One region of the Microbacterium sp. bgisy207 genome, then DNA from elsewhere that is predicted to be linked to it. Evidence: predicted binding sites of a transcription regulator. Region 1 holds the regulator's gene; the other holds the start of a gene.
The links. Region 1 encodes HspR, which represses chaperone genes until heat shock. Its sites were predicted from a motif close to AAGTTGAGTCNNNNNGACTCAACTT; they were not measured.
Positions count from the first base shown of each region.

Region 2: the regulator HspR is predicted to act here: its motif matches at 9,747-9,771, upstream of AC3ENO_RS00845 (Hsp20/alpha crystallin family protein).

Region 1 is NZ_JBYIPB010000004.1:54,188-68,552, reverse strand. It holds gene AC3ENO_RS04805 (MarR family winged helix-turn-helix transcriptional regulator) at 338-658, shown strand; gene AC3ENO_RS04800 (MFS transporter) at 757-2,244, opposite strand; gene AC3ENO_RS04795 (cation:proton antiporter regulatory subunit) at 2,306-2,794, shown strand; gene AC3ENO_RS04790 (cation:proton antiporter) at 2,798-4,006, shown strand; gene AC3ENO_RS04785 (hypothetical protein) at 4,039-4,494, shown strand; gene AC3ENO_RS04780 (hypothetical protein) at 4,491-4,655, shown strand; gene AC3ENO_RS04775 (GNAT family N-acetyltransferase) at 4,681-5,247, opposite strand; gene dnaK (molecular chaperone DnaK) at 5,421-7,289, shown strand; gene AC3ENO_RS04765 (nucleotide exchange factor GrpE) at 7,299-7,955, shown strand; gene AC3ENO_RS04760 (DnaJ C-terminal domain-containing protein) at 7,971-8,963, shown strand; gene AC3ENO_RS04755 (heat shock protein transcriptional repressor HspR) at 9,060-9,521, shown strand; gene AC3ENO_RS04750 (DUF998 domain-containing protein) at 9,555-10,667, shown strand; gene AC3ENO_RS04745 (ion channel protein) at 10,654-11,937, opposite strand; gene AC3ENO_RS04740 (potassium channel family protein) at 12,030-12,788, shown strand; gene AC3ENO_RS04735 (AI-2E family transporter) at 12,826-14,037, shown strand; gene AC3ENO_RS04730 (SHOCT domain-containing protein) at 14,092-14,365, opposite strand, start outside.
Region 2 is NZ_JBYIPB010000001.1:170,796-185,160, forward strand. It holds gene AC3ENO_RS00790 (LacI family DNA-binding transcriptional regulator) at 1-579, shown strand, start outside; gene AC3ENO_RS00795 (L-ribulose-5-phosphate 4-epimerase) at 699-1,406, shown strand; gene AC3ENO_RS00800 (xylulokinase) at 1,403-3,013, shown strand; gene araA (L-arabinose isomerase) at 3,046-4,548, shown strand; gene AC3ENO_RS00810 (aldose 1-epimerase family protein) at 4,593-5,558, shown strand; gene AC3ENO_RS00815 (DUF5684 domain-containing protein) at 5,604-5,981, shown strand; gene AC3ENO_RS00820 (asparagine synthase) at 6,087-6,707, shown strand; tRNA gene AC3ENO_RS00825 (tRNA-Arg) at 6,796-6,868, shown strand; gene AC3ENO_RS00830 (hypothetical protein) at 6,944-7,129, opposite strand; gene AC3ENO_RS00835 (CaiB/BaiF CoA transferase family protein) at 7,308-8,504, shown strand; gene AC3ENO_RS00840 (acyl-CoA dehydrogenase family protein) at 8,488-9,663, shown strand; gene AC3ENO_RS00845 (Hsp20/alpha crystallin family protein) at 9,822-10,283, shown strand; gene AC3ENO_RS00850 (TetR/AcrR family transcriptional regulator) at 10,395-11,003, shown strand; gene AC3ENO_RS00855 (MarR family winged helix-turn-helix transcriptional regulator) at 11,035-11,481, opposite strand; gene AC3ENO_RS00860 (DUF2207 domain-containing protein) at 11,524-13,362, shown strand; gene AC3ENO_RS00865 (aggregation-promoting factor C-terminal-like domain-containing protein) at 13,747-14,365, shown strand, end outside.

The DNA of each region.
Region 1 (14,365 bases):
AGCAGTATCCATGTCAATGCGCATGTAAATTGGAGGGATGCCGAGTTCGTCTTCCGACCCCGTCGACCAGATTGCGACAGCCCTCGTGCGGTTGCGCGGACGCGGCGGGCCGCGCGGGTGGGCGCCACCCGGCTCGCACGGGCACCACCCGCACGGTCGCGGTGCAGCCGACCGCGGCTCCGTTGGGGACCGGCCGGCCGAGCACGACGAGTCATCCCGCCGACGCCGGCGCGACGAACCCGGCTTCGGCCCCCCGGGGGGCTGGGGGCCGTGGATGGGCCCGATGGGGCCGATGGGTCCACGGGGGGGCGCCGCGCGCATCGCAGGCCCTGCACGAATGCGGGTGCTCGAGGCCCTCGCATCCAGTGATCGCCCGCTGACCGTCAGCGAGCTCGGCGAGGCGATCGGGGTCGACCAGCCCCGCGCGTCACGCCTCGTGCAGCAGGGGGTCGAGTTCGGACTCGTGCGCCGTGAGGCCGATCCGGACGACGCCCGGCGCACGCGCATCGTCCTCACCGACAAGGGTTCGGCTCTCGTTCGCGGATTCCGGGATCAGCGCCGCGATGCGATCACGACGGCGTTGGCATCCTTCACGGATGCCGAGCGCATCGATCTGGCGCGCCTGCTGACGAAGCTCGCCGACGCCTGGCCGACCTAAGGGTCGGAGGCATCACGGGGGAACAACGGATGCCGAGTGGATCATCCTGCTTTGAGGAGTTTCCTGCCTGGACGGTGTGACGTCAGCGGGCTGCGGAACTACGCCGCCCCGCGCTTCGGCAGCCGAACGAACAGCAGCAGGATGAGCCCGAGCAGCAGCACGAGAGCGATTCCCAGCACGCCGTAGATCGTGGCCCCGAACAGGGTGATCGCCAGGGCCCACATCAGCGGGGAGAGGAAGCTCGCGACGCGACCGGTCGTTGCGTAGAGGCCGAAGATCTCGCCCTGCATCCCCGTCGGCGTCACGCGGGCCAGCAGCGATCGACTGGCCGCCTGGGCGGGACCGACCATCGACGACAGCAGCAGCCCGCCGATCCAGAACACCACGACACCCGCGGACTGGAACGCGAACACCACCAGAGCCATGACGACAAGTGTCGTCAGTGCCACCACGATCACCGACTTCGCGCCGAAACGGTCGTCGAATCGTCCCGCGATGATCGTGGAGATACCGGCGACGACGTTCGCGGCGATCCCGAAGATCATGACCTCGTTGGCGGTGAACCCGAACGACACCGACGCGAGGATCGCTCCGAACGCGAAAACCCCCGCCAGTCCGTCGCGGTAGACCGCGCTTGCGATGAGGAACCAGAAGGTGGGGCGGTGCTCCCGGTACAGGTGGGCGATGTCGACGAACAGCGCAACGTAGCTCTGCACGAAGCTGATCTTGCGCCCCGGAGCCGTGGGCGGCGGTTCGGGAACGTTGAGGAACAGCGGAATAGCGAACACGATCGTCCACACGGCGCAGCCGACGGCGATAAGGCGGTAGGCGAGCCCGTTGCTCGTGTCCATTCCAAACCAGTCGGCGAACGTCAGGGCCACGACGATCACCAGCGCAACGATTCCACCGATGTATCCCAGGCCCCACCCGAGCCCGCTCACGCGGCCGACGGACTTCGGAGTCGACACCTGCACGAGCAGGGCGTTGTAATTCACTCCCGCGATCTCGCTCGCGATCGCGCCGAGGGAGAGGACGATCGCGCCGTACCAGAAGAAGGCCGGGTCGGCGAAGGTGAAGAACAGCGCGAACTGAAGCAGAGCCAGCAGAATCGTGAAGATGCCGAGCCAGCGCTTCTTGCTCCCTCGTCGATCGGCCTGTTGGCCGAGCACGGGGGCCAGCAGCAGGATCAGAAGACCCGCCGCGAAGGTCGCCCAGCCGTAGCCGCTCGAGAGGTCGGCGAGGCCTTGGCAGTACGGGCTTCCCGCATCGGCGTCGAGGGCGCAGTCGATGCTGCCGTCGGCGTTGAGCGCGGCGATCTCGGGGGGCAGGAAGCTGTCCGAGACGAGGTACAGGGAGGCGAAGACGAAGGTCAGGATGACGGAGTTGAACGGCTGCGTCGCCCAGTCCCAGAACGCCCACGACACGACCTGCTTGCGGGGGATGTCCCGTTCCTCGACCGAGTCCTGAAAGAGCACTGCGACGCTCTCGAGAGCATCCGTGTCGGTGGTCGGCGGGGGAGTCGGCACACCCAGCGGGTCGGATGCCGAAGGGCCGTTCGCGCGGAGTTCGGGCTCACTGTCGCTCATTCGCCATACGCTAGGGCCACGGGGTGAACATTGGGTAGCCCCGAGGTGGGAGACTAGAGGCATGCCCGTCCACGTGGAGCGCGCCGAACTGCCCGGTATCGGCATCCGTCACGACATCCTGACCGACGACGGCCGTCGTCTATCGGTGGTGAACTTCCGCGACGGCGGCCGCGAGATCGCGATCTCGGACGAGGACGACCCGGACCGCTGCGGCGACACGCTCGCGCTCACGGATGACGAAGCCACCGCCCTCTCGGAGGTGCTCGGCGGGTCGTTGATCCTCACTCAGCTCGCCGGCCTTCGCGAAGCCGTCGCCGGTCTTCACATGGAGCAGATCCCCGTGCGGGCTGACTCCCCCTATGTCGGTCGTCCCCTGGGGGACACGAAGGCGCGGACGCTCACTCGTTGCTCGATCGTGGCGATCGTGCGGGAGACGGGCGTCATTCCCGCGCCGGGCCCCGCCGATCTGCTGCTCGCGGGTGACACGCTCGTCGTCGTCGGCACCCGCGAAGGACTCGAGCACCTGGTCCGGATCCTGAACGGCGCCTGATCGATGCATGACGGCGCGCTGCTCTTCTTGGAGATCGGCGCACTTCTGTTCGGCATCGCGCTGCTCGGGCGGTTGGCGGGACGCATCGGAATCTCGCCCATTCCCCTCATCCTTCTGGGCGGACTCGCCTTCGGCGAGGGAGGGATCCTGCCGATCTCACAGGGCGAGGAGTTCATCGAGGTCGGAGCCGAGATCGGCGTCATTCTGCTGCTCGTGATGCTCGGCCTCGAGTACAACGCAAAAGAGCTCATGGGGAGCCTCAATCGCTCCCGCGTGGCCGGCGCGCTGGACATGGTGCTCAACGCGATTCCAGGCGCCATCGCCGGATTCCTGCTCGGGTGGGGGCCGATCGGCGCCCTCGTGCTCGCGGGTATCACCTGGATCTCGTCATCCGGTGTCGTCGCGAAGCTCCTGCAGGACCTCGGACGCCTGCCCAACCGCGAGACGCCGACAATCCTGTCGATCCTTGTCATCGAGGACCTCGCGATGGCGTTCTACCTGCCCATCCTGACGGCGGTGCTGGTCGGAATGGATCTCGGGGCCGGCGTGATCAGCGTCACGATCGCGCTCGCGGCGGTTCTCGTCATTCTGTGGGTGGCCCTTCGGCACGGTCCCCTCGTGTCGAAGCTGGTCTGGTCCAAGCGCGCAGATGTGCTCCTGCTCTCGGTGCTCGGGCTCACGCTCATCGTGGCAGGGCTGGCCGCGGAGGCGAACGTGTCAGCGGCGGTCGGTGCCTTCCTCGTCGGCATCGCGATCTCGGGTCCGGCGGCGGAACACGCGACGCAGGTCCTGACGCCGCTGCGCGACCTGTTCGCGGCGGTGTTCTTCCTATTCTTCGGTCTGTCGACCGACCCCGCTGACCTTCCGCCGGTGCTCGTTCCCGCCCTCATCCTGGCGATCGTGACGATGGCGACGAAGGTGCTCACCGGGTATGTCGCCGCACGCAAAGCCGGCATCGCTGAACCCGGCCGCTGGCGTGCCGGGTTCGCGCTCACGCCGCGGGGGGAGTTCTCGATCGTCATCGCGGGACTCGCCGTCTCGGCGGGAGCAGACAGGTCCCTCGCGGCGTTTGCGACCGCCTACGTGCTCATCACGATCGTCGTGGGGCCTCTTCTGGCGCGCATCCCCGACACTCCGTGGTTCGACCGCTGGGCGAAAGAGCGCCAGAAGGCGCGACGGATGCGGCAACGCGCGGCGGCGGCAGAAGGCTGACGGCATCCGGAGTCGGACGGTACGGTGTGGACATGAGCACGCCTGCGGCGCCCGACTCGCCCCGAGGCGACACCGCGTCGGGGAGTTCGGAAACCCCCGCGGCGCACAGCGACCAGAGCCGCTCCCCTACGCAGCGGCGCTACGATCGGCTCTTCAACACCGGCGGCAGCCGCGCAGTCGGCGCCTACCTTCGCGAGCGGGTCTACGCCACCTTCACAGGCCTCGCGATCGTGCTGGTGGTCTCGCAAGCCGATCACGCGGATGCCGATCACGCGCTGCTCGCGCTGTTGTTCGGCGTGCTGGGCATCACGATCGCGGGCCTCGTGTCCGATGTCGTCTCCCACCTGGCGGTGGGGGGGAGTTCCCCCACGGGGCAGATTGGATCGTCCTGGTCCGCGTCGCCGCCGGGGGCCCGTCGACGGTGGTGGTGCCGGGCGGGCTCGTGCTGCTCGGGTGGCTCGAGATCATCCCGCTCTCGACGGCCATGACCGCCGCCGCCGCGGTGTACATCGCGACGCTCGCGCTCATCGGATGGCTTGCGGTTCGCCGGTCGCACGCGAAGTGGTGGGAGCGTGTGCTGGCCCTCGGCATCCTCGTGGCGCTCGGCCTGCTCGTGATCGCGCTGCAGACCGTCGCCAAACTCGTCTGACAGTCGCGTCGCGGATGGCGAGCAGTCAGATGCGGCGCCGACGGTAGTCCTGCTCCAAGATGGCGTACACGGCAGTGTCGACCCACTCGCCTTTGAGCCAGAGATTCTCCCGCAGGTGCGCCTCGTGCCGCATGCCGAGTCGTTCGCATACCGCGGCCGACGCCTCGTTGCGCGGGTCGAGCTCCGCATACACGCGGTGCAGGCCGAGCTCCTCGAAGGCGAGCCGCAGGATGATCTCCGCCGCCTCGGTCGCGTAGCCCTTGCCCCGTTCGCCAGGCGACAGCAGCCATCCGATCTCGGCGGTCCTGTCATCCGTGCTCGCGAGCTTCACATACAGGGTGCCGACGAGACGTCCTGCCGCATCGCGGATCGCCGGCTGCACGTAGTCCCCACTGTTCTCGAGTCGGTCGTGGGCGCCATCACGCTCGATGGCGGTCGCGACCTCGTCGCGGGTGCGGGCGCTGTAGAGCATGTACCGCACGGTCGTCGGATCGCCCTGGATCGCACTGAGGGCGTCGAGGTCGTCGGCGCGCAGCAGATCGAGCGTCACTCGCTCGCCGCTGAGTGGAGTGAAGTGCCAGGGAAGGGTCACGGCTTCATTATGACTCCCACGAAACTTGATATGACTCGACTCAGGTTCGGTTGACAGGGGGCGGCCCGCTCGCTACGCTTGAGTCATCGCGACTCAACCTCGTGCACTCACGCGGTCTGCCGCGAGTCGACTTTCATCCGGAACACCGCTTCCACAGAAACAAGGAGAAACAGATGCCACGTGCAGTGGGAATCGACCTCGGAACCACCAACTCCGTCGTCAGCGTCCTCGAGGGCGGCGAGCCCAAGGTCATCGCCAACGCCGAGGGCTTCCGCACCACCCCGTCGGTGGTCGCGTTCACCAAGGACGGCGAGGTGCTCGTCGGCGAGACCGCCAAGCGCCAGGCCGTCACCAACGTCGACCGCACCGTCTCGTCGGTCAAGCGCCACATGGGCACGACCTGGACTTTCGATGTCGACGGCAAGAAGTACACGCCGCAGGAGATCTCGGCGCGAATCCTGGCCAAGCTCAAGCACGACGCCGAGCAGTACCTCGGAGACTCGGTGACGGATGCCGTCATCACGGTTCCCGCGTACTTCAACGACGCCGAGCGGCAGGCCACGAAGGAGGCCGGCGAGATCGCCGGTCTGAACGTCCTGCGCATCATCAACGAGCCCACCGCTGCGGCGCTGGCCTATGGCCTTGACCGCGGGAAGGAGGACGAGCTCATCCTCGTCTTCGACCTCGGTGGCGGAACCTTCGACGTGTCCCTGCTCGAGGTGGGTAAGGACGATGACTTCTCGACGATCCAGGTGCGCGCCACCGCCGGCGACAACCGCCTCGGCGGTGACGACTGGGACCAGCGTGTCGTGGACTACCTGATCAAGCAGTTCAAGGACACCACCGGCGTCGACGTCTCGGGCGACAAGATCGCGCTGCAGCGCCTCAAGGAGGCTGCCGAGCAGGCGAAGAAGGAGTTGTCGAGCTCGGCATCCACGAGCGTCAACCTCCCCTACCTGTCGCTCACGGAGAACGGTCCGGTGTCGCTGTCCGAGACGATCACCCGCGCCAAGTTCGAAGACCTCACCAAGGACCTGCTGGACCGCACGAAGAAGCCGTTCGAGGACGTCATCCGTGAAGCCGGCATCAAGGTGAGCGACATCGACCACGTCGTGCTCGTCGGAGGATCGACGCGTATGCCCGCCGTCAGCGACCTCGTCAAGAAGGAGACCGGTGGCAAGGAGCCCAACAAGGGTGTCAACCCGGATGAGGTGGTCGCCGTCGGCGCCGCCCTCCAGGCCGGTGTCCTCAAGGGCGAGCGCAAGGATGTGCTGCTCATCGACGTGACCCCGCTGAGCCTCGGCATCGAGACCAAGGGCGGGATCATGACCAAGCTCATCGAGCGCAACACGGCTATCCCGACCAAGCGCAGCGAGACCTTCACGACCGCAGACGACAACCAGCCGTCGGTCGCGATCCAGGTTTTCCAGGGCGAGCGCGAGTTCACCCGCGACAACAAGCCGCTGGGGACCTTCGAGCTCACGGGTATCGCTCCGGCGCCGCGCGGGATTCCGCAGGTCGAGGTCACCTTCGACATCGACGCGAACGGCATCGTGCACGTGTCCGCGAAGGACAAGGGCACGGGCAAGGAGCAGTCGATGACGATCACGGGTGGCTCGTCGCTTCCCAAGGAGGACATCGAGCGCATGGTGCGCGAGGCCGAAGAGCACGCCGCCGAAGACAAGAAGCGCCGTGAGTCCGCCGAGACGCGCAACCAGGCTGAGACCCTCTCGTACTCGATCGAGAAGCTCATCAAGGACAACGAGGACAAGCTGCCCGAAGAGGTCAAGACCTCGGTGCAGGCGGATGTGGATGCCCTCAAGGCGGCGCTCGCAGGAGATGACGACGACGCAGTGAAGGCTGCGTTCGACAAGCTCAACCAGAGCCAGTCCCAGCTGGGTGAGGCCATCTACCAGGCGGGCCAGGCTGCGGGCGAGAACCCCGACCCGGCTGCGAACGAGCCGGGTGCCGGGACCGTTCCGAACCCCGACGAGGACGTCATCGACGCCGAAGTCGTCGACGACGAAGACGAGAAGAAGTAACCAGAGATCATGGCAGGCAAGGACGACGAAGAGCCCACACGTTCGGAGAAGGACTCCGGAGTCGGACCTGGCGGCAGCGCCCCTGACAGCGCGAGCGCTGACGGCGAAACCGCGGCACCGGGGCCGGAGGACACCACCTCCGGTCCCGGCGCCCCCGGCGCCGAACCGGACGACCTGACGGTCGACGACATCCTCGGTGCCGCCCAGTCGGCGGATGCCGCAGCGGCAGAGGATGTCGTGCTCGCCGACCTGGAGTCGGCGTTGCTGACCGACCTCAAGAGGCTGCAGGCGGAGTACGCGAACTATCGCCGCCGTACGGAGGAGCAGCGAGAAATCGAGATCGAACGCGCCAAGGGCGCGGTCGCCAAGGGCTTCATCCCGGTTCTCGACGATCTCGACCGCGCCGAGAAGCACGGCGATCTCGAGGAGGGCACGCCCTTCGCGGCGATCGCGGAGAAGATCCGCACCGTCGCCGAGCGGCTCGGGGTCACCTCCTACGGCGAGGCGGGCGAGGTGTTCGACCCCCAGCAGCACGAGGCGATCTTCCAGCAGCCCACTCCCGGGGCGACGGAGACGACGATCCTCGAGGTCGTGGAGGTCGGGTATCGACTCGGATCGATCGAGCTTCGCCCAGCGAAGGTCGTCGTCGCCGTGCCGGCTGAGTAGCACGGAGGACAACCGATGGCCAGTCAAGACTGGTTCGACAAGGACTTCTACAAGGTCCTCGGCGTCTCGAAGGATGTCTCCGCAGCGGACCTGAAGAAGACCTACCGCAAGCTCGCGCGGCAATACCACCCGGACTCGAACGCGGGCGATGCCACGGCTGAGGCGCGGTTCAAGGAGATCAGCGAGGCCTACGCGGTGCTGTCGGACCCCGAGCAGCGCGAGGAGTACGACCAGATCCGCGCGATGGGTTCGGGCGCCCGCTTCACGGCGGGCGGGCAGGGCGCCGGCGGCTTCGAGGACGTCTTCAGCCGATTCGGGCAGAGCCGCGGCGGGTACAGCTACGAGAGCGCGGACTTCGACGACATCTTCTCGATGTTCGGCCAGGCCGGAGGGGGCTCGTTCGGTTCGGGACGCTTCGGTCAGGCATCCGGTGGCTTCCGCGGCTACGGCGGTCCGACGCGGGGGGCGGATGTCACCGCTCGCACGACGATCGACTTCGTCACCGCCACGAAGGGCGAGACCATCACGCTGCAGTCCGAGGACGGGCACCCCTTCAAAGTGAAGATTCCCGCGGGCGTCGCTGATGGACAGAAGATCCGACTGCGCGGGCGCGGCCGTCCCTCGCCCGATGGGGGAGAGAACGGCGACATCGTCGTACAAGTCACCGTCCGCCCGCATCCGGTCTTCACCCGCGACGGGCTGAACCTGCGCGTGGTCGTTCCCGTGACTTACACCGAGGCGGTGTTCGGAGCGACGATCGAGGTGCCGACTCTCGGCGGAGATCCGGTGAAGCTGCGCGTTGCCCCGGGCACCCCGTCCGGGCGCGTCCTGCGCGTGAAGGGCCGGGGCGTGCAGACGCAGAAGGGTACCGGCGACCTCCTGGCCGAAGTGCAGATCGCTGTTCCCACGCACGTCGACGGTGCCGCACGCGAGGCCCTGGAGAAGTACCGCGAGGTCGAACCGAAGGAGAACCCCCGCGCCGATCTGCTCGCGCGCGCGGCGGGATGAGCAGTCGAGCTGAGGACATCCGATCGAGAGGAGGAGAAAGGACGATGAGAGGCCCTCATCTTCGCCGATTCCCCTCGTGCCGAGGGGGTGGGCTCGATGCCTGAATCCGAGATCGACGACGAAGCCCCGATTCTGGCGATCGCGGCGGCGGCTGAGCTCGCGGGCATGCATCCGCAGACGCTGCGGCAGTACGACCGGCTGGGTCTGGTCGTCCCCGCCCGGACGCAAGGCGGATCGCGGCGGTACTCGTTGCGCCATGTCGAACAGCTTCGGGAGATCGCACGGCTGTCGGGTGAAGGGATGAGCCTTCCCGGCATCGCCCGCATCCTCGAACTCGAAAACCGCGTCCGTGAGCTTCACATGCGTGTCCGCGATCTCGAGGCTCGGGTCGAGGCGGAGCTTGCCAGCCGGCCCGGCGCGCGGGTCTTCGCCGCCGGCACCAGCGGCTCGGTGATCACCCTTCGCCACGGTCGGCGAGTGCGCCGCGCGACCGAACTCGTGCTGTGGCGGCCGCGTCATGGGTTGCCGCCAGCGCCCGATGCCCCCGACGAAGACTGATTTCGCGGGCGGCGCCTGCGCTACTCTCATGCCGTGACCGAGACGCCCCCGCCTGACGCGGCACCTGCTGTGACAACGGCGCCACCGCCCCATGCCGACACGCGCCGGGCGCACCGCGTCGTTGCGGCTGAGGCGTCGGGGCAGGCCGGGGAACGCACGCTCGAGTCCCTGGGCCTGGGCGTGGGCACGGTCGCCTTCCTCGTCGTCGTTCTGATCGCGCTGGCCGTCTTCCGCTTCGAGTCAGCCCCCATCTCGGGCCCGGGCTCGGTAGGGCAGTTCTCAGCCATCGCCTCGGCCGCCGCGGGGATCCTCGCCTTCATCGCCGGACGCTACATCGTGCACCGGAACGAGGCCGGGCAGCGTCTCACCGTGCTTGACTATCTCGACATCGCGGCCCTCGCCTTTGCCCATGGGATCATCGCGCTCCTGTCCTGGACGCTCCTGGCCGTGATCCTCACGGACGCCTTCATCGGTGCCGAGGTCTTCGCTCTGCCTTTGCTGGCACTGTCGGGTGCGGCCGCAGCAGTCACCGCCTACCTGGTGTTCTACTCGGCGACGCACATGGATCTGCCGCTGCTCGCGGTCATCCTCGCCGTGTTCCTCGTCGAAGGAGTTCTTGCGGCGATGCTCACCGCGAGCGATCCGTACTGGTGGAAAGACAACCTGTCGGCGCTCGGGATGACGAACGACCTCTCCGCCATGACCTTCAACCTCACCCTGATCGTCGCCGGCTTCATCGTCACGACCCTCGCTCGCTACACGACCCGCGGGATCCCGACCTCGCATGCGCACGGCATCCGGTGGGTGCGACTGTGCCTCGTCCTCGTCGGCATCTTTCTCGCCCTCGTCGGCGTCTTCCCGGTCAACGACTTCTTCTGGCTCCACACCGGGTTCGCATCCGGTATGGCCGTCGTGTTCGGCGTGCTCGTCATCCGTCTTCCCGTGTGGATCCCCGGCATTGCGCGTCCCTTTGTGGCACTCGGATGGCTGTTCATCGGGGTGATCGTCATCCTGGCGATCTACTTCGCTGTCGGGTACTACACGCTCACGGCGGTCGAACTCGTCGCCGGCATCCTCGTCTTCTCGTGGATCATCCTCTTCATCCGCAACGCGGCAGCGTTGGAGACCGACGTCAGGACGCCGTGACTCCCGCAGCCGGATGGTCCTCGATGATCATCTCCGGCGCACGGGCGACCACGAGCCAGGTCGGCAGGATCGCGACGCACATGATCGCGAGGATGCCGATGTCTCCGACCATCGCGACGGCGACGAACAGTGCGATCCAGCCGTCGCGGGCGATCGCGAGCGTGAAGCCGAGCACGCCGCTCGCGAGGGCCAGGCCGAACGGGATCGACGGGAAAAGCGCGTGGGCCACCATCCCGAACGCGACGCCGAGGAAGATGGCGGGGAAGACCCGCCCACCGCGGAAACCGAAGGATGCGGCCACCACGAGAGCCGCGAGCTTGATACCCACGAGCGCCAGCAGACCCGCCCACCCGATCGCCCCGTCGAGGGCGATGAGCTGAGCGCTCTGTTCCAATCCCTTGAAGAGGGTGAGCGGACCGCCGAGCGCTCCGAGCCCCCCGAGGAGGAGGCCGCCGGCCAGGCTCAGAAGCAGCGGGTTCGGCATCCGTTGGCGCAGAAACGGATGCAGGGCCTTGAAGGCCACGATGCCGACCAACGCGATTGCGGCGCCCGCGCACGCGATGACGGATGCCGACACCAGATCGATCGCCTGCGGGTTCGTGTAGGGCGCAATACTCGCGATTGCACCCAGGCCGCCGCCGAGCACGAGGGCCGTGATCGTCCCGGTGGCTGCCGCCACGAGCGGCAGGAACAGCTTGTCCCACAGCGCGCCGCCGCCCGAGGCGAGCGCGCCGGTGAAGACCAGCGCCGCGGCGACGGGCGTGCCGAACAGGGCGCCGATCGTGCCGGCGGCGGTGAGGATGACGACGAGCTGAACCGGGATCGCGGGCCACAGTCGCGTCACGATCCACACCGCCAGCGCCGTGTTGATCGCGATGATCGGGCTCTCAGGCCCAAGACTCACGCCGCCGATGAGCGTCAACAGGATCACGACGATGATGCTCGGGACCGCGCGGACCGGCTGCGGCGGCGCGATGAGTTCCACGGTCGCGGAGTCCTGTCCGCCGTGGCCGGGCATCTTCCACACGACCATGCCGACGAGGAAGCCGGTCAAGGCGAGCACCCCGAAGATCCACCACGGCGAATCGCCGTCCGCCCCCAGTGATTCCGGCAGTGCCTCCCACACCCAGTGCGCGCCGACATGCGCGACCTCGTCGAGAGCCCACAGCATGAGGCCTGACAGGATGCCGATGAGTGCCGCGGGGATCGACAGGGCGACGAGCGTGCGAGAGCTGCTCGTGAACGCCCACGGATTCGGGTTCGAGACCATGTCGCTCACCCTAGGGCGCAAGCGGTGGTCGCGGTAACCGACTCTCGGCGAGGGCGCGGGGGCTCTGACTCGCGGCTCACTACTCTCAGACCATGACCGAAGAACGCTGGCAGAAGCTGACGTACTGGCCGCTGGTCGTGGCCTCCCTCGCCTTCATCGCCGCCTATTCATGGCAGGTGATCGCCAATCTGCAAGGCCCCGAGTACGCCACGATGCGCTTGGTGATGGCGGTGACATGGGTCATGTTCGCGATTGACTATCTGGTCCGGCTCGGCCTTACGCCGAAGAAGGGGGCATGGTTTCGCGCGCACCTCTTCGATCTCGCCGTCGTCGTCCTGCCGGTACTCAAGCCCCTGCGGCTGATTCGCGCGATCACCGAGATCCAGAAGATGTCGCGGGGCGACCAGCTACGAACCCAGGCTGCCGTCCTGGCGGGCGGCACGGTCGCCATCCTGATCTGGATCTGTTCCCTCGCGGTGCTGGAGGCCGAGCGGCCGGCACCCGGCGCAAACATCCTCAACTTCGGCGACGCGATTTGGTGGGCGTTTGTCACGGTGACGACGGTCGGTTACGGGGATCTCTACCCCATTACGGCGTGGGGGCGGATCGTCGCCGTCGTGCTGATGTCCGTCGGGATCGGTGTCGTGGGCGTGGTGACGGCAACGACGGCATCCTGGTTCGTGGAGCGGGCGGCCACCCTCTCGGGTAACGACGACCAGGAGGCCGCCACTCGCGGGCAGGTTCGTGAGCTCTCGCGTCAACTCGAGGCTGCCGTCAAGGGTCTGCCGAAGGGCGCCGACGAGTCGTCCCCGCGCCAGACGCGGGCCGACCCGCCTCCGGCATCGTCCTGACCGGCCGGTGCACTGGCGGCCGCGGTAGCCTGGCGCGGTGAGTTCCGCTCAGCCGTCGCCCGCGTCGTCAGGACTGTCGCCGATGCTGCGGGTTCTGCTTGGTCTTGCGGCCGCCGTCGTCGTGTTGGTCGGGCTCTCGTGGGCGCGTGAGATCGTCGGCCCGCTCGCACTCGCGGCCGTCATCGTGATCATCTGCCATCCGCTGCACGGCCTGCTGCGCCGTCGGGGATGGCCCGCCTGGACGGCCACGACCGCTGTCGTCCTGCTCGCGTACATCATCCTCACGGCGATGGCGTTGCTCCTGTGGTTCGCGGGAACGCAGTTCGCACGCCTGGTCGTGGACTATCTCGGGCAGCTGCAGGCAACGGTCGACGGAATCGAAGAATGGCTCGCCGCGATGGGCTGGGATGGGCAGGCGGCGGACACGATCGCGTCCCTTCTGGAGCCCTCACGGCTGCTGAGCCTTGCCACCTCGGTGTCGGGCATGGTCGTGGCCGTCGCCGTCGGGCTGTTCTTCGTGCTGGCCTACGTCATCTTCATGGCTGCGGATGCGGCACGCTACGGTCGGCTTCGCGCTGTCTTTGGTCACTCCGTCGATGCCACCCTGGCGCGCATCCGTACCTTCAACGTCGGCACCCGGCGGTATTACATCGTCAACGCCATCTTCGGCGCCGTCGTGGCCATCATCGATGGCATCGCGCTCGCGGCCATCGGCGTTCCGGCGCCCGTGGTGTGGGCGATCCTCGCATTCGTCACGAACTTCATCCCGAACATCGGCTTCGTGCTCGGCCTTATCCCGCCGGCGATCCTCGCGCTGGTCGTGGGCGGCTGGCCGCTGTTTCTTGCCGTGATCGCGATCTATAGCGTCGTGAACGTCGTCCTGCAGGTGCTCATCCAGCCGAAGTTCGTGGCTGATGCGGTGAGCCTGAGTCTCACGCTGAGCTTCTTCTCGGTGATCTTCTGGACCTTCATCATCGGTCCGCTCGGCGCGATCCTGTCGATTCCGCTGACCCTGCTCGTGCGCGCGTTGATCCTCGAGGCCGACCCGGATGCCCGTGTGCTGCGCTGGCTGAGCGGGGACCGGGACGCAGCCCCCACCGCTGAGCCTCCCCCCGTGGCAGCCGCGGCGCCCGACGCTCCTGTGGCGCCCGACTCGGACCCGTCCGATGCCCCTGCCCCGACGACGACGCCAGACGCATCTGCCGCACCCGAGACGCCACCTCCCCTCCCACCGCCCCCGCGGGACTGACGCTCGGAACCGGGCTTCGGACCGGATCCCGCGGGGTCGGTGGGCTGGAGGCGCTCAGGAGAGGAGTTTTGCCTTCGCCGCAGCGAACTCCTCGTCGGAGAGAACGCCCGCATCTTTGAGCGCGGCGAGCTTCTGGATCTCGGCGACGATGTCGACGGCGGGCGCTGCGGGGGTTGCGGGCGCCGGGGCCGCCGCCATCTGCGAAGCAACAGCCTGTTGCGCGGCCTGCTGCATCGCGGCCTGCTGTTGTGCCGCCTGATACTGCTCCTGCTCGTACTGCGCCTGAGCCTTCTTCTGCTGGTTGTTCGACATCGCTCCTGACACCGCG
Region 2 (14,365 bases), on a different contig from region 1:
CTGGGCGTGCCGGTGGCCGCGTTGCACGCTGACGAGGGTGCGGCAGCGCAGCACGAAGGGGCGGCTCTGGCAGCGAGGCATCTGCTCGACCGCGGTCATCGCAGGATCGGGCGACTGGGAGGCCCGGTCGACTGGCTCGAAGAGGCAGCGCGCGCCGAGGGGGCAGTTGCCGCGCTCGAGCGGGCCGGTACAGCGCTGTCCCACCAATGGCGCGGTGACTGGTCGGCGCGATCAGGTGCCGCGGTGGCGCGGGAGGTCGCTGCGGCGGTGCGCGCGGGCGAACTGACGGCTGTCCTGGCCGCGAACGACCAGATGGCGCTCGGTCTCATGGCCGGGCTCGCCGAGGAGGGCATCCGGATCCCCGACGAGCTCGCCGTCGTCGGGTTCGACGACAACCCGGATGCTGCCTTCTATTCGCCCGCGCTGACGAGCGTGCGCGTCGATGTGCTCGGCGATGCGCGTCGTTGTGTGGCGCATGTGCTGGGCTCGGCCCGTCCCGCCGCGCCCAGGCACGCGTCGGGGCGGGAGGGTGCCCCCCGCCTCGTCGCTCGCGCCTCCAGCGAGCCCGGTCGGGGATAGGCCTTTCCCGGTCTACTCCGGCGGACTGGTGCGTCCGATGTGTTACCGGTAACATTCCCAGGGAGCCTGGTCGGCGCATCGACGCGCGGCGACGAGGGCGTCTCGGAGGGAAAGCAGCCATGACCGAACTCGACAATGACCTCGCCGCCGCGATCACGCGTGTACGGGCCGACGTCGCACGGCTGCACAGCGAGCTCGTCCGCTACGGACTTGTCGTCTGGACCGGCGGCAACGTCTCGGGCCGCGTCCCCGGCGCCGACCTGTTCGTGATCAAGCCGTCGGGCGTCTCGTACGATGACCTCGCCCCCGAGAACATGATCCTCTGCGACCTCGACGGCAACGTCGTGCCCGGAAGCGAGGGCAGCGAGCGCTCGCCCTCCAGCGACACCGCCGCTCACGCCTACGTGTACCGCCACATGCCCGAGGTCGGCGGTGTTGTGCACACCCACTCGACCTACGCCGTCGCGTGGGCCGCGCGCGGCGAGGAGATCCCCTGCGTCATCACCGCGATGGCCGATGAGTTCGGTGGACCCATCCCCGTGGGTCCCTTCGCGATCATCGGAGACGACTCGATCGGCCGTGGCATCGTCGAGACGCTGCGCGGTCACCGCTCGCGCGGCGTGCTGATGCAGAACCACGGCCCCTTCACGATCGGATCGAGCGCGAAGGATGCCGTCAAGGCAGCCGTCATGCTCGAGGATGTCGCCCGCACCGTGCACATCGCGCGGCAGGCGGGACCCGTGATCCCGATTCCCCAGGAGGCGATCGACAGTCTCTACAACCGATATCAGAACGTGTATGGCCAAGCGACGGATGACCGTCGATGAGCGCTCTGGACACCGCATCGGCCCGCGATGCCATCGCCGCGGGACGCGCGAGCCTGGGGATCGAGCTCGGCTCTACGCGCATCAAGGCCTGTCTTGTCGCTGCCAACGGCGCCGTGCTCGCCGTCGGCAGCCACGAGTGGGAGAACAGCTTCGTCGACCGGATGTGGACCTACCCTCTCGACGAGGTCTGGGCGGGCCTCCGCGCTGCCTACGCGGCACTGGCCACCGCGGTGCGAGAGCGCTACGACGTCGCGCTCGAGTCTTTGGCGAGTGCGGGCGTTTCGGCGATGATGCACGGTTACCTGGCCTTCGACGCGCGCGGCGAGCTCCTCGTTCCCTTCCGCACCTGGCGCAATACCACGACAGGTGCCGCCGCCGAGGAGCTCAGCGAGCTCTTCGGGGTCAACATCCCGCTGCGTTGGTCGATCGCCCACTATCGGCAGGCGATGCGCGACGCCGAGCCGCATGTGGCTCGCATCCATCGGCTGACGACGCTCGCCGGGTACGTGCACGAGGCGCTCACCGGTCGTGACGTTCTGGGGGTGGGGGATGCCTCCGGGATGTTCCCGATCGATCCCGCCACCGGCAGCTACGACGCGGAACTCGTCGCGCGGTTCGATGCCCTTGCCGGGGATACTGCCCCGCGACCCTTGCTCGAGCTGCTGCCCGAAGTGCTCACGGCCGGCGCGGACGCGGGGGAACTCACGCCCGCAGGCGCCGCGTTGCTCGATCCGGCGGGCGCGCTTCGACCCGGGGCGGTGTTCTGTCCACCCGAGGGCGATGCGGGGACGGGGATGGTCGCGACCGGCGCCGTCGCTCCCCGCACCGGCAATGTCAGCGCCGGCACGAGCATCTTCGCCATGATCGTGCTCGAGCGTCCGCTGTCCGCTCCCCACGACGAACTCGACATCGTCACGACTCCGGCGGGAGACCCCGTCGCCATGGTGCACTGCAACAACGGAGCGTCCGAGCTTGCCGCGTGGGTCGGGGTCTTCCAGCGCTTCGCCGACCTCATCGGCTCGCCGTTGCCGCCGGATGTCGTCTACCAGGCGCTGTTCACCGAAGCGCTTGCTGCCTCTCCGGATGCCGGTGGCATCCTGTCGTACAACCACCTCTCGGGAGAGCCGATCGCCGGCCTGGAGGAGGGACGCCCCCTCGTCCTGCGGACGCCGGACAGCGAGTTGACACTCGCGAACTTCCTGCGTTCGCAACTGTCCGGGGTGTTCGCCACGCTCAGCCTCGGCATGCGGGTGCTCGACGACGAGGGTGTCGAGGTCGACCGGATGCTGGCTCACGGCGGGATCTTCCGCACCGCCGGGGTGGCGCAGAAGGTGCTCGCGGCCGCCCTCGATGTCGCCGTGTCGGTCGAGCGCCGCGCCTCCGAGGGTGGAGCGTGGGGAATCGCCGTCCTCGCCGCCTACACCGCCGCCCGCCGCGGGGGCCAGACGGATGCCTCGCTACCCGACTACCTCAGTGAGGTCGTCTTCGCGGACGCCCAGTTCACGACCGTGCAGCCCGACCCTTCCGATGTCGCCGGCTACACCTCCTACCTCGAGCGCTACCGCGCGGGCCTCGCGGCCGAGCGTGCGGCAGTGACCGCCCTGTGATTCCCCCTTACCCCTCACCGAAGAAGGACCCCATGACTTCTCTTCACACGTTCGCCGCCCGCGAGGTCTGGTTCGTCACCGGCAGCCAGAACCTCTATGGGGAAGAGACCCTCCGCCAGGTCGCCGAGCAATCGAAGGCCGTCGTCGCCGGTCTCGACGGACTGCCGATCCGCGTCGTGTGGAAGCCCGTCCTCAAGGATGCCGACAGCATCCGCCGTCTCGCGCTCGACGTGAACGCGCGCGACGAGGTCATCGGGATCATCGCGTGGATGCACACCTTCAGCCCCGCCAAGATGTGGATCGGTGGGCTCGAGGCGCTGCAGAAGCCCCTGCTGCACCTGCACACGCAGGCCAACGTCGAGCTTCCCTGGGCGGAGATCGACTTCGACTTCATGAACCTCAACCAGGCTGCGCACGGCGACCGCGAGTTCGGGTACATCCAGACCCGGCTCGGGGTGCCCCGCAAGACCGTCGTCGGTCACGTCTCGAACCCCGCCGTGCGCGACCAGATCGAGACGTGGCAGCGTGCTGCGGCGGGCCTTGCCGCCATCCGCAGCCTCAAACTCGCGCGATTCGGTGACAACATGCGCTACGTCGCAGTCACCGAGGGCGACAAGACCGAGGCCGAGATCCGCTTCGGTGTGCAGGTCAACACGTGGGGTGTCAATGAGCTCGCCGACGCCGTCGCGGCGGCATCCGACACCGCGGTGGATGCCCTCATCGACGAGTACGAGGAACTCTACGACGTCGTTCCCGAGCTGCGTCGCGGTGGCGAGCGCCACCAGTCGCTGCGCGACGGTGCGGCGATCGAGGTCGGGCTGCGGTCGTTCCTCGAGGCCGGCGGCTTCGGGGCGTTCACCACGAGCTTCGAAGACCTCGGCGCCCTGAAGCAGCTCCCGGGTCTGGCAGTGCAGCGCCTCATGGCCGAGGGCTACGGTTTCGGCGCCGAGGGCGACTGGAAGACCGCGATCCTCGTGCACGTCGCCAGCGTCATGGGCGAGGGGCTGCCCGGGGGAGCGAGTCTCATGGAGGACTACACGTACGACCTCGTCGCCGGAGACGAGAAGATCCTCGGCGCGCACATGCTCGAGGTCGCCCCGACCCTGTCGAGTCAGAAGGCGAGCCTCGAGATCCACCCGCTCGGCATCGGCGGTAAGGACGACCCGGTGCGCTTGGTCTTCACGGCCGACCCCGGCCCCGCCGTCGTGGTCGCCATGAGCGACATGCGCGACCGGTTCCGTCTGGTCGCCAACGTCGTCGAGAACGTCGCTGCGCCCGATCTTCCCCGACTCCCCGTCGGACGCGCCGTGTGGAAGCCCGCCCCCGACTTCGCGACCTCGGCCGCGTGCTGGCTCACGGCGGGGGCTGCTCACCACACCGTCATGTCGACCGCGGTCGGGATCGACGTCTTCCGTGACTTCGCGGAGATGGCCCAGACCGAGCTCCTCGTCATCGACGAGGACACGACGGTGCGCGGCTTCCAGAAGGAAGTCCGCTGGAACCAGGCGTACTACCGCCTTGCGCAGGGCCTGTGAGCGGCGCGGAGACCGGTGAGCTCGCCGTCGGGCAGACTGGGGACATGAGCGTCGAATCCGCAGCGGTGGTTCCCGCATCCGGGGTGCAGCACACGATCACCGCCGGCGACTACGAAGCGACGATCGCGAGTGTGGGCGCGACCCTTCGCACCCTGACCTATCGCGGACGCGATCTGGTCGTGCCGTTCGAGGCCGACACGGTGCGCCCCTTCTTCCGCGGCGCGACCCTCGCGCCGTGGCCCAATCGGATCGTGGATGGGCGCTACGAGTTCCGTGGGCGGCCGTACGAGGTGGCTCTCACCGAGCCCAGTCGCCAGCAGGCACTGCATGGCCTGGCATCCTGGTTGGACTTCTCGCCGGTGGAGAGCGCCGACAGCTGGATCACTCTGAGTGCGACGATCCAACCGCAGCAGGGCTACCCCTGGCGCATCCGGGTCGACACCACGTTCGCGCTCGGTGCCGATGGACTCACCCAGCGGGTCACGGCGACCAACCTCAGTCGCGATTTCGCGCCGTGGGGAACCGGACCGCATCCGTATCTCGTGGCTCCGCACGGGGAACTCGACGAATGGTCGCTCACGCTCCCCGCCGCGCACGTGCTCACCGTGACGCCCGATCGGCTTTCGCCCGTCGGCCTGCAGCCGGTCACCGCGGATGCCGAGCGATTCGACTTCCGCGAGGCCCGAACGATCGGTGCCGTGAAGATCGACCATGCCTACACGGACCTGGTGCGGGACCGTGACGGGCTCGTCACGGTGAGGGTGGCTGACGCGCAGGGCGCGGGGGCCTCGATCACGTGGGATTCGCGGTGCCCATGGGTGCAGATCCACACCGCCGACCAGCCCGGCGGCGCAGGCGCGCCCGGTCACCGCGCGGGACTTGCGGTCGAGCCGATGACGTGCGCGCCGGATGCCTTCAATGACGGCCGCTACCCCTTCGATACCGGGCTCGCGGTGATCGCACCGGCCGACTCCCACAAGGCATCCTGGCGGATCTCGGCGCTTTCCTGAGAGTTCGCTGGAAGCCGAGACGGCTTTCCCTCTAGGCTGTGGCTCATGCTTGCAGCTTCCATCACCGATCAGGCCAGTCTCGCGTCCGCCTGGACGTCATCGATCATCGGCCTCGCGTTCTACGTCGTCATTGCGGTCGCACTGTGGCGCGTCTTCACCAAGGCGGGTTGGCCCGGCATCCTCGCCATCATCCCGATCGTCAACCTCTTCATCCTGGTGAAGATCGCCGGCTACTCGGCGTGGCTGGGTCTGCTCTACTTCATCCCGATCGCCAACCTGATCCTGATGATCATCGTCGCCATCAAGGTCGGCGCGGCGTTCGGCAAGGGCGGCGCCTTCTCGTTCTTCTTGCTGTTCCTGCTGCCGTTCATCGGCTACCTCATCCTCGGCTTCGGCGACGCCCGCTACAGCAAGCCCGCCTGAGCTTCACACCCTCGATGCCGCAGGCCCCCGAGCGATCGGGGGCCTGCGGCGTTCGTCCGGGACGCTGGCGCCCGCCGCCCGATACCCTCTATCGAGGAGGTGGCGATGGGAAAGACCGCCGACGCGATCGCGGAGGGCGTCATCATCGCTATCGCGGCGGCCCGCCTCGCCATCCGCAACCGGATCCTCGTTGACGCGATCCGGCACGACGCGACCTTCTCGTTCGACGCTCTCAAACCGTTCGCGCGCCAGACTCTTGAGGCGCTCGCCGACGAGCAGTCCGCTGCAGCCGAGCGCGCCCGCGCGGACTGGCGGCGGGCATGGGGGCGGCAATCCGATCCGAGCGGCACGCACGACTATCGAGGGCGGGACTCCCGAAACCTGCGTCGGCGGGCACGGCAGTACACGGGCGTCGCGAAAGAACTCAGACTGCGCGCGACCGACGATGCAGCGCTGGAACAGCTGATCGCTCAGGCGCGCGATGCTGCGTGGGGCGATGTCGAGTCGAACCTTGAGCGGCGCCTGATCGTCGAGGCGATGAGACCAGACCTCGATCCCGATTACGGTGCCATGCGGGCGGCGCGCATGCAGTCGATCAGGCTCATCGATCTGCCCCGGCTCGCGTCGCATCAACGGCGATTCAGCACCCCTGCGGCGCGGGCGCCGATCACGGATGCCGACGACGCGGATCGTTCTCGGGACCTCGATCTGCCGGAAGCGGAATGACCCGCGGCGAGAACCGCCACGATTCGCTGTCAGGGGCATTCGTGGGGTAACCTGGACGCTGGTTTGCTCGCGAAAGCGCGCAGATCATGCGCCCGTAGCTCAATGGATAGAGCATCTGACTACGGATCAGAAGGTTAGGGGTTCGAGTCCCTTCGGGCGCGCGTCTGGTTGAGACAGGATGCGGTCCCTGAGTCTATTGCTCGGGGACCGCATCGTTTCGTTCCGGCTCACCTCGTTCAGGGAAGCTTGCCCCGTCGGGACAGGACCAGTGTGACGGTGCCGTAGCCGACCGCGAAGCCGCCGACCATCGTGAAGACGTGCAGGAACGACGGACCGCCCCAGATGTCGCCGAGCAGGCACAGGATGCCGACGATCAGCCCGCCGACGATCAGCCCGAGCGCAATGCCTTCTTGGTTCTTCATGCGCGAGAACGTAGTGAATCCGCGCTCTGAAGGCACCCCCCTTGCGTCTGGATCACGTCTGTGTCAGAGGATGCTGACGGTGCGGAACCCGCGCACCCCGAAGGTCTCGGCTTCGGTGCGGTAGCCGCCGTCCTCGCTACAGTGAGGAGAGCATCTCCGCAACAGAGCGAGGAACCGGATGCCTGGTCCGATGCCCCTGGACGGCGTCATCGTCGCCGACTTCAGTCGTGTGCTCGCCGGACCGCTTGCCACCGTGACCCTCGCCGATCTCGGCGCTGACGTGATCAAGGTCGAGCGTGCCGGATCCGGCGATGACACGCGCCAGTGGGGCCCGCCATGGACGGACAACTCCTCGTCGTACTTCGAATCCGCGAACCGAGGGAAACGTTCGATCGCGCTCGACTTCGACGACCCCGCTGATCTCGACCTCGCACATCGTCTCGCGGCGCGCGCCGATGTTCTCGTCGAGAACTTCCTTCCGGGCACTCTCGACCGCTTCGGCCTGGACTACGGATCGGTGCGGAAGGCGAATCCCGGCGTCGTGTACGCCTCGATCACCGGCTTCGGCAGCGGCGCCGGTTCGCACCTCGCCGGATACGACTTCCTCATCCAGGCCGTCGGCGGGCTGATGGACATCACGGGCCCACCCGACGTGCCCTCCAAGGTCGGTGTCGCCATCGTCGATGTCCTGACGGCGAAGGACGCCACCGTCGCGATCCTCGCCGCCCTTCACGAACGCTCTCGAAGCGGCCAGGGTCAGTATCTGGAGGTTGCGCTCCTGACGAGCCTCCTGGCAGCGCTTGTCAATCAGGGATCCGCCTACCTTGCCACCGGTCACTCGCCGCACTCGCTCGGCAATCGGCATCCCTCGATCGCGCCGTACGAGACCCTCCGCACCGGAGACGGCGTCCTCGCGCTCGCCATCGGTAACAATGCCCAATTCGCGCGTCTGTGCGAGGTCCTCGACGCCGATGACCTCGCCGCTGATCCGCGTTTCGCATCGAACGCGCAGCGGGTCACGCATCGAGACGCCCTCGCGACGGCGCTGGAGTCGCGACTGCTGACCGACTCGGCGGCCTCATGGGCGGCGCGGCTGATGGATGCTGGTCTTCCGGCGGGAACGATCGGCACCGTCGCCGACGGATTCGCGCTGGCCGAGCGTCTCGGCCTCTCGCCACGGGCTCCGGTGGCCGAGGGGACCGATCAGATTCGGTCTCCCCTTCGGTTCGACCGCACGCCGATCACCCGGTATCGACGCCCGCCCCGGTTCGACGAGCACGGCGACGACATTCGCCGGTGGCTCGCTGCCGATGCTGACACTCCTGCTCACTCGACTGGATCTTCCGAAGGAGAAGCCCGTGGCATCCCTGCATGAGGCGATCGACATCGCCGATATCGACGCGTTGCTCAGCGACGACGAGCGGGCGACCCGTGATGCCGTCCGCGAGTTCGTGGAACGTCGCGTCACGCCCTCCATCGCCGAGTGGTTCGAGCGTGGGGAGATCGATGACCTTCGGGGTCTCGCGGCCGACCTCGGGCACCTCGGCGTTCTGGGCATGCACCTGGAGGGCTACGGCTGCGCCGGGATGTCGGCGGTCGAGTACGGCCTGGCCTGTCTGGAGCTGGAAGCCGCGGACTCCGGCATCCGCTCCCTCGTCTCGGTGCAAGGGTCGCTCGCGATGTTCGCGATCTGGCGCTGGGGGAGCGAGGAGCAGAAACAGCGATGGCTGCCTGCGATGGCGGCGGGCGAACTGATCGGATGCTTCGGTCTGACCGAACCCGATGCCGGGTCGGATCCGGCCAGTATGCGCACGTACGCACGGCGCGACGGTGACGACTGGGTGCTGCAGGGCCGCAAGATGTGGATCACGAACGGTTCCGTCGCCGACGTCGCGGTCGTGTGGGCCCAGACGGATGACGGCATCCGCGGGTTCGTGGTCCCGACGGATGCCGCCGGCTTCTCGGCGCCGCGGATCCACCACAAGCTGTCGCTGCGCGCATCCGTCACCTCCGAACTCGTCCTCGATGGCGTGCGGCTCCCCGCCGACGCCGTCCTCCCCGAAGTAGTCGGCTTGAAGGGTCCGCTCAGCTGCCTCAACGAGGCTCGATACGGCATCACCTGGGGCGCGCTCGGTGCGGCCCGGTCGTCGCTGCTGGCGGCCCTTGCCTACGCGGGGGAGCGGGTGCAGTTCGGCAAGCCGATAGCAGCGTTTCAGCTCACTCAGCAGAAGCTCGTCGACTGCGTCGTCGAGTACGAGAAGGCCCTGCTGCTGGCCTTCCATCTCGGTCGCCGGAAGGATGCCGGGCTGCTCACGCCGCAGCAGGTGAGTCTGGGCAAGCTCAACAATGTTCGGGAGGCTCTGGAGATCTGCCGCACGGCTCGCACGATCCTGGGCGCCAACGGCATCTCGCTGGAGTACCCGGTGATCCGGCACGCGGCGAACCTGGAGTCGGTGCTGACATACGAGGGCACCGTCGAGATGCACACCCTCGTGCTCGGACAGGCGCTCACCGGCGTCCCCGCGTTCCGCTGACCGGCCGGAACTGTTCGCTCACGGCGATGATCTCGCGCACCCAGACACCTGGCACTCGAGGGCTGCGAGTGCTAATCTGAGGTCAGTTGAGTCACCACGACTCAACTTTCAGAACTCGGCCGGATGTGGCATCCGGCCCCGCTCACAAAGGAGACGAGATGGCAACCTATGACCCGCTCCGCGAGATGGAGCGATTCGCGAACGCACTCTTCGACGGCAACCGGCGCGGCCCGCGTCAGATGCCGATGGACCTGTACCGTGACGGCGACCACTACGTGCTCTCGGCCGACCTGCCGGGCATCGACCCGGGATCGGTCGATGTCGACGTCGACGGTCAGCTGCTGACCATCCGCGCCGAGCGCACGCTCACCTCGCAGGAGGGCGTCAAGTGGATCACGCGCGAGCGTGAGGCCGGCAGCTTCCTGCGCCAGCTGAGCCTGGGACAGGGAATCGACACCGAGGGGATCGCGGCCAGTTACGCGCACGGCGTGCTGACGGTCACGATTCCGGTGAGCCCCAAGGCCCAGCCCCGCAAGATCGAGATCGCGACGGATGCCCCCGCCACGATCACGGTCGACGAGTCCAAGAGCGAGATCCAGGAGACCGGCGCGAGCGCCTGATTCCCGTGACCGACGTCCCCGGCACCGCGCGACGGTGGCGGGGACGTCTCCGTGCGGGGCGGCCCTGAGCGGGTCCGCGACCGGTGGTGGTCTCGCGCGTAGGCTGACGGCATGCCCGAGTACGCCGTTCCTGCACCCAAGCGGAGGCGGGGACGACCGCCCGGCGCGACGTCGACCGCCCGGGAACGCATCTTGGCGGCAGCGATCGACGAGTTCGGTGACCACGGATATGACGGTGCCACCATGCGCGCGATCGCGGCGCGGGCAGAGGTCGATGCGGCCCTCGTGCACCACTACTTCGGAACGAAGGCCGATCTCTTCAGCGAGACCATCGGTGCGCCATTCCGTCCCGATCTTGAGCTGCCCCGGATCCTCGCCGGCCCCCGCGACGGGGTGGGTGAGGGCATCGTGCGCTTCGTTCTCACCGCATGGGACAAGCCGGAGGTGCAGCGCCGCGGCGTCGTGCTCATGCGCGCTGCGCTGGGAAACAAACTGACGACTCCGCTGCTCACCGGCTACCTTTCCCGCGAACTCGTCGGTCGGATCGCCCGCGAGCTCGGGTCCGCGGATGCCGAGTTGCGCGCAAGTCTCGCGGCATCGCAGATCGCGGGCCTGATCGTCGCTCGATACATCGTGAAACTCCCCGGAGTCGCGGGTGCATCGATCGATGACCTCGCGTCGCGGGTCGGCCCCGCGGTGCAGCGCTACCTCCTCGGCTGAGGAGACTGCCCGGGGTCGAAGCGGCCCTCGATCAGCAGTCGTCGACGACGCGGGGTCGGCGCAGCTTCGTGGTCAGGGAGCGCAGCTGCCGGAGTTCGTCGTCGCTCAGACTCGACATCCGTTCGGCGATCGACCGACCATGAGCTGCCGCGACCTTCCGAAACAGCGCGGCGCCGTGGGGCGTGGCCGTCACGATCGCTCCCCGGCCATCGTCGGGGTCCGAGCACTTGGTGACCAGGCCGGAGGCGACCATCCGGTCGACCAGTCGGGACACACTCGGCTGGCTGATCAGCATGTTCGCGGTGACATCCCGCAGCCGCGCCGACATCTCGGGCGCGCGCGTCACGGTGAGCAGCACGTCGTACTCAGCCTGGGTGAGTTCTCCCACGACGAAATCCCCGCTGATCTCGGCGAGGACCTCGTGCTGCGCGCGGAACAGGCTTTCCCAGGCGTCGATCGCCAGTCGCCGGTCCGTCATGCACACCAGAGTACGACCCCAGCGGCGCCCTAGGCTGATCACATGGCAGCCCGGATACTCGTGCGGCGATCCCTCGGTGCCGCCGCCGCAACCCTCGCCGCACTGCTCACCCTCGTGGCGTGCTCCTTCAGCGTTGCGGTCGGCGACAGTGCGGCCGCGGTGTCGACCGACGTCGACGACTTCACGTTCCAGAGCATGGACGCCGACTACACGCTCGGACGCACCGACGACGGGGTGAGCACGTTGCGGGTCGTCGAGACCTTCGTCGCGGTGTTCCCCGAGTACGACCAGAACCGGGGGATGCGTCGAATCCTTCCTGACTCGTACCTGGGCGCGCCGCTGCATCCCGAGCTCGTCTCCATCACCGACGGCGAGGGAAACCCGCGACCTGCGGAGGTCGAGAGCGAGGATGGCGTCTACGCGATGACCTCGCGGTCCGATGACTATGTCCACGGCTCCCAGACCTACGTCTTCACGTACACGCTCGAGAATGTCACGCGCTTTTTCGAGGACACCGGCGTGGACGAGTTCTACTGGAACGTCAACGGCGTGGATTGGGCTCAACCCTTCGGAACGGTGACGGCGACGCTGCACGTGCCGGCCGAGCTGGCGCCCGAGCTGACGGGGGCGCAGGCCTGCTACGCCGGCAGCGCCGGTGCGACCGACCCCTGCTCGATCGCCTCGACGACGGATGCTGACGGCGGCGTCACGGTGACCGCATCCGCCACCGATCTGCAGCCCTCCCAGACCGTCACCGTTGCTGTCGCGTTCGCGGCGGGCACCTTCACGGCGTTCGACAGCTCCTACTTCGCCTCGCCCTACGGCTGGCTGCAGCTGTTCGCCTTCACGGCTGCCATCGGATCTTTGGTGTGGGCGATCGTTTTTCGGGTCAAGAGGCTGCGGGATGAGCCGGGCAGGCCGACGATCATCGCCGAATACACCCCGCCGCCGCGCATTGATGCACTCGAGAGCGCGGTACTTCTCGGCAAGTCGGCCAAGGCCATCCCCGCCGAAGTGCTGGAGCAGGCGGTGGTCGGCAGCATCCGCATCGAGGAGGCGGGACGCAAACTCTTCGGCGGAGTGAAGCTCAAGGCGGTACTGCGGGATCCCTCGCGTGCGGATCGCGACGGCGTGCTCCTGCTTCAGGGTCTGTTCCCGCACATGACCCCCGGCGACGAGTACGAATTCGGATCGAATGACACGCGGCTCTCGTCTGCCGCGCGGCGCATCATCAAGGCTGCCGAGGAGGAACTCAGCGCGGGAGGTCTTCGCCGCGTGGTCCCGAGCGCCGCGAGGTTCTGGCCGATGCTGGGGTCGATCGTCTTCGGCATCCTGACGATCGTGTTCGGGTTCATGGCATTCGGAGCCTTCGTGGACTCGCCGATCGTGTTCTTGTTCATGGTCGCGGCATTCGTCATGGTCTTCGTGGTCGCCGCCCTCGTCTCGCGCAAACCCCTGACTGCGGCGGGCGCCGAAACGCGCGACCACCTCAAGGGGCTGCAGATGTTCATCGAGTGGGCGGAAGCGGATCGGATCCGGATGCTGCAGTCTCCGCAGGGCGCGGAGCGGGTCGCGGTGGACGACCAGGGTGCGCGTGTCGACCCCGCGAACCCCCGCCAGATGCTGCGGATCTACGAGACGTTGCTGCCGTACGCCGTGGTGTTCGGGCAGGAGAAGGAATGGGCCGAGCGCCTGGCTGTGCTCTATGACCAAACCGGTGTCCCCGGCTGGTACATCGGGACCGCGGGCTTCAACGCGGCGGCCTTCTCCTCAGCGATCTCAACGCTGTCGACCACGACCACGTCGTCCACCTCGGGGGGCTCCAGTGGCGGCGGCAGCGCCGGCGGCGGTGGCGGTGGCGGTGGCGGTGGCGGCGTCTGACCCACGCCGGCGGCGATCAGGGATGGCCGCCGCGTCGTGACAAAGTAAGGGCCGGTCGGAGAGGCTTCCGACCGGCCCTTGTCCCTTGCACCAAGAGTGTCCTGCAATCACATGCCGGTAGCTGCCACAGCAAAACAACTACCGTGCAAGCACTCTATAACGGTGAGGTAACGGAAGGGAAGACCTTGCCGTTATCTTTTTGTGATTCTCTGCCACCCATGCCGCGGTCAGGGTTCGTGGAGGTTTCGTTCAGGAACAACACCCAGACTCGGACACTTGTGTGCCATCCCGAGGCACCCTCGTCCGGGCCCATCGATGCTGCCCGCCCCGATTCCCCTCATCAGGAAGCCGCTGACCTTCGTGCGTACACGCCCTTCGTCATCCATGTCCGCCTCTCACCCTCGCGCCCGGGCCGTTGCCACAGCAGCTCTCGGTCTCACCCTGCTGTTGGGAGCTCCGTCCACTGCCGCGTTCGCGCAGACGACAGCGCCGGGGAGTGCACCGCGGGCAGACAGCGCTCCGCCGTTGCCCGCGTCGATCCAGCCCGTCTCGGCCACGGTCCAGTCGCTGACCACGGATGCCGAGGCTGCACTCGCTGCCGCGGCATCCGTCATCGCCGACGCCGCCGCGCTCAACAGTGAGGTCGCTGCGTCGGGGCTGACCGTCGACGGGCCGACCACGGTGTCGGTCTCCGCGGTCGATGCGGCAGTTGCCGACCTCGACGACCTGGATCTCCTTCCGATCGTCCTTCTGCCCTCGCTGACCGCAGCGGTCGCCGATGTCGTCGCCGAGGCCGAGAAGGACGTCGACGGACTGCGCGAGCGGCTCGCTGCGGCAGTGGCTGCCGAGGAGGCTCGCCGCGCTGCTGAGGAAGCCGCGGCCAAGGCCGCCGCCGAAGAGGCTGCACGCGTTGCCGCCGAGGAGGCGCGGCGCGCCGCAGCGGCTGCCGCTCCGGCCGTGTCGGGGCCGGTGGCCTCCACCGGCGACAACTCACCGGGCGCTG